Regions from separate parts of the Neisseria sp. P0009.S007 genome, predicted to be linked through region 1. Evidence: predicted binding sites of a transcription regulator. Region 1 holds the regulator's gene; the other holds the start of a gene.

Region 1 (2,205 bases):
AATTAGCCCTCTTTACCAGCCTTTCCGCTGTACCGCGTACATTTATCAACGCCTCTACAGGCTATCTGATTGAAGCGATGGGTTACTTTAATTTCTACTGGCTGTGTTTCGCTTTGGGCATACCGGGTATGTTGCTGCTGTTTAAAGTGGCACCGTGGAATGGCGAAAAAGTGAGTAACTAGATTGCCAGTCTAAAACTTCTAGTAAAACAAAAGGCCGTCTGAATGTTCAGACGGCCTTTATCATACAAAAATTTTATTCTGCTTCAGGTTTGACAGTACTGCGGACATCGCCGCTTTTTTCTTTATGTTTCAAAACAGCGCGGTCGAGCTTGTCCATCAAAACATCAATCGCGGCGTACATATCCTGTTCAATCGCTTCAACGTGCAAATCTTTGCCTGCCAGATGCGCATCAGCTTCGGCTTTTTGATTGACTTTTTCCACCGAGAGCGTAATGGTCACAGAAATGATGTTGTCGGCATGGCGATTGATTCGTGCCAACTTGTCGGAAACATAGTTTTTGATGGCTTCGGTAACATCAAAATTCAGACCGGTGATTTTCAGATTCATGATACAGCTCCTTCGGTTGATTAGTCCGTCAAAACGGATCGGAATATATCTACTCGGTAAATTTTCGTTTGTGTGCCGGTGGGATGTCTAATGATTCTCTATATTTAGCAACTGTACGTCTGGCAATTTCAATGCCGCGTTGTTTTAATAATTTGACGAGGGTCTCGTCCGAATAGGGTTTGCTGCTGTCTTCACTTTCAATCAACTGGCTCAATACGGCTTTGATTGCGCCTTGGCTGAACCCTTCGCCATCATCATCGGCATTGACTGCCTGTGTGAAGAAATAGCGTAACGCAAACAGGCCGCGCGGGCAAGACAAATATTTCTGATTGGCGGCACGCGAGATGGTACTTTCCGCCAAACCCAATTCGGCGGCGGCATCTTTCATCAGCATGGGAGACAGGCCGATTTCTCCGAAGATGAAAAAATCTTCCTGATTTTTGACGATATACTCGGCAAGGCGGAGGACAGTGCTTTTACGCAGCTCCAAAGAATCAATGCGCTGCTTGGCTTCGTTGATTTTTTCCTTCCACTCCGGTGCGCCCTCTTCCTCTGATTTCATCAGGTCGCAATATTCCTGATTGAGCTGCAGCTTCGGCCAAGCCGCTTCGTTGCTGATGACTTCCCAGCCGTCCTTGCCCTCTTTGACCCAAACGTCAGGCTGAATATAAGGCGTAGGCGTGGCAGAGGCGAAGCCGTAGGCTGGATAGGGATTGAGCCCGGCAATCATATCGAGCGCGGCTTCTATGGTTTTGCTGTCGGTATCGGGATAAAGTTTGCGGAAACGCAGAACGTTTTGTTTGCGGTTTTTGCCTAAGTCTTGAAGCGAACTTTGCACCAAATGCGCGGCCATTTGTCGGGCAGGAGAAGCCGGCAAACGCATTAACTGCAACATAAGCGACTCGGTCAAATCCGCCGCCGCCACGCCGGGCGGCTCAAAGGTTTGCAATACATCCAGCGCGTTTTGCAGGGCTTCTTCGTCCAGCATCCATTCCAACGGCGTGTGGTCGATAATTTCTTCGAGGCTGTCGGTGAGGTAGCCTTGTTCGTCCAAAAAATCAATCAAGACGTGAACATAGGCCGCTTCCACTTGCGAGAGCGGATGCTCGCACACTTGGGCATGCAGATAGTGTTTGAAATCCTCTTCTTCGGCGATGTTGCTCCAAATATCTTCGGCATCGTCGCCGCTCAACTGCTGACCTGCGCGCGGCATGGTTACCGCACGGTTGAGCCCGCTATCGGCAAATTCATCGCTTTCCGGACGCTCAAGCAGAGGATTGTCTGACAACCAGTCTTCCACTTCGCGCTCAAGCTCAAGACCCGACATCTGCAAGATGCGCAGAGACTGTTGCAGCCGCTGGTTGAGCTGCTGGGTCTGTTTGAGTTTAAGGACGAGTGAAGACATAGTGTTTAATTCGAAATGTATGGATAGTTTTTCAGACGGCCTTTATACGGCAGGCCGTCTGAAAGATTAGTTTATCGGTATTATATTTGTATTTTTAGTGATTATTCCAATATTTATAGCCGCCCTCAATTGAAATGAGGGTCTCATATACCGTCAAATATGCATTCAATATTTGAAATTTTCACCCAAGTAAACCGAACGGACTTGTTCATTGTTGACCAAATCATCCG
Region 2 (2,205 bases), on a different contig from region 1:
ATGTACCGCCGATGCGTTGAGCGGTAACGCCGATTGAGCCTTGTTTACTGACATCCTCTGCATTGGGCAGGCGATTATTTACCGCTGAGGCAATGCTGATTTCGGTTTTCAGGTCGTCGGCAAGGTATAGTGCTTCGGAGGCTTGCGCCCTACCGATATAGTTTTGGTAAGTGGGTATGGCGACAACAACCAGAATACCGAGGATGGCGATCACTATCATCAGCTCAATCAGGGTAAAACCTTTTTGGGCTTGAAATGGGGTATTCATTTGAGTGTATCGTTTTCAGGTTTTTTTATTTTTATAAAGCAAATCCCATAATTGCCTTATGGGATTTGCTTTTATTTAGACTGCAATACCAATATTAGCGGCAGTTAGCAGGAACGTGTTTAGGTTCGCCACCAGTAAATTTACAACTCCAACTCAAAGGAGCTTCTGAATCTGAGGTACCTGCTGTGGCACCATTTTGACTTGGGGTCAATGTGAATACTGGATTTTCTGTTGCACCAGTGGCTTGGGTGGTAACTGTAATTACCCCACCATTTGCAATGTCAATACTCTTAACATATTTAGTTGGTACAAATTTGTAGCCTGTATTACCCATTTTGGCTTTATCAGTTGTACCAGTAGTATAGGCTGTAACACTACTTAAGCCATCAAGAGCAGCAGCTGTTTCGGCTACAGCTAATTTAGCAGGTTCAGCTAATCCCAAGCCTTCAGATACTTTGGCGCGGATAGTGTAGTCTTGGTACGCAGGCAGAGCGATTACGGCCAAGATGCCCAAGATGGCGATAACGATCATCAATTCGATCAGGGTGAAACCTTTTTGGATTGCTTTCATTGATTAAAACTCCAGTTTGAAAGTGTGAATAATTATGTTTAAGTAAAAAGTCCGTAATGTGCTTGGCACTATGTATTATGAGTAAACCATAAAGTAAGAAGGAATATACAGCTTCCGTCGGGCTTGCTGCTTTGAGGCTTGGGCCTTATCGGACGTGTTGTTTCAAGCAGTCGGTGTGCCAAGTGCGCAAAACTGATTAAAAAAATTATTTTTTATTTTTTGTTTATTGTTTTTATTGGAATTATTTTTTGATTTTTAAGTTTTGTGTGGTTTTGTTTGAAAGTTTCAGAATTTTAGGGAAATTGGGTGGTTGACGTTTTTTGTCAGTTTTGTGTTTTTTGTGACAGGGAAGGGAGACAAGTTTGGGTGTGTGACGTTTTGTCAGAATTTAGTTTGATTTAATAATATGTTAATTGATTTAGATGGGCGGTATTTTTATGGATTAATCGGTAAGTTTAATATTTTGTGATTTTATTTTTTTGTTTTTTATAGGTTTTATTTTGTATGCGTATTTTGTTTGAATATGAATGGGGAAAAGATTTGGAAGGAAGGATTTTTAAAGAGGGTTTGGTGTAATAGGTGAATGAAATTTTGTTGTTGGAATTATATTCATATGGGTTATGATTTTAGAATGTAGTTTTATGTCATAGTAAAGGTCTGATTTTGAATTTTAAGGCTTTGGATTTCTTGAGTGTTTGAGAAGGGTATATTTAGGATGTTTATATATTTGGATGTGATTAGGGTGAGCAAAAAATGCTCACCCTATGTTTTTAAGATGTTCAGACGGCCTTTATGGGGTCAAGACTTCGATCAATGCTTGTTTTAGGGTGTTTTGGGTTTGCGGGTCTTGCAGGGATGGGCTGTAGGTAATGAAGCTGTCCTCAATGCGCTGATCCAAGGTGGTGATTTTGGCGTAGCGCAGGCTGATGTTGTGTGCGAAGAAGGTCTCGGCGATGTCGGCGAGGAGGTGGGGGCGGTTGACGGCGGTGATGTCTATGGTGTGCCAGCCGGGATAATCTTCTTCGGGGGTGATGATTACGGTAGGCGGAATGGGGATGTGGCGGATGCGGCGGCTGATGTGTGGGCGGCCGCTTTGTTTTTGGACGGTGGTATTGCCGTGGATGAAGCTGTTGAGTTCGGCTTCGAGTGCGCTTTGGCGGTCGGGATATTCTTCGGGCGGGAGATTGTCGGGAAGTTGCAGGATAAAGGTGTCGAGGATGTAGTCGTGTTCGGTAATGAAGGCGCGGGCGGCTTGGATGTCGAAGCGGTGGCTGCTGAAGATGCGGCAGAGGCGTGCGAAGAGGCGGTCGCCATTGGGCATGAACACCATGACTTGAAGGCTGTTGCTTTGGGGAAGGATGCGGCT

What was found. Region 1 encodes sigma-54, which starts transcription at its own class of promoters, with help from an activator protein. Its sites were predicted from a motif close to CTGGCACGCTTCATGCTT; they were not measured.
Region 2: ACTHS3_RS05100 (pilin) is a predicted target of sigma-54. The motif match lies at 1,004-1,021, and genes of this name have one in related genera.

What each region holds. Positions count from the first base shown of each region.
Region 1 covers NZ_JBQCVF010000008.1:31,768-33,972, forward strand. Annotated here, with positions in the region: gene ACTHS3_RS02140 (AmpG family muropeptide MFS transporter) at 1-182, shown strand, start outside; gene hpf (ribosome hibernation-promoting factor, HPF/YfiA family) at 256-570, opposite strand; gene rpoN (RNA polymerase factor sigma-54) at 620-1,975, opposite strand; partial or broken gene ACTHS3_RS02155 (LPS export ABC transporter ATP-binding protein) at 2,141-2,205, opposite strand, start outside.
Region 2 covers NZ_JBQCVF010000033.1:15,082-17,286, forward strand. Annotated here, with positions in the region: gene ACTHS3_RS05095 (pilin) at 1-268, opposite strand, end outside; gene ACTHS3_RS05100 (pilin) at 363-839, opposite strand; partial or broken gene ACTHS3_RS05105 (HD domain-containing protein) at 1,630-2,205, opposite strand, start outside.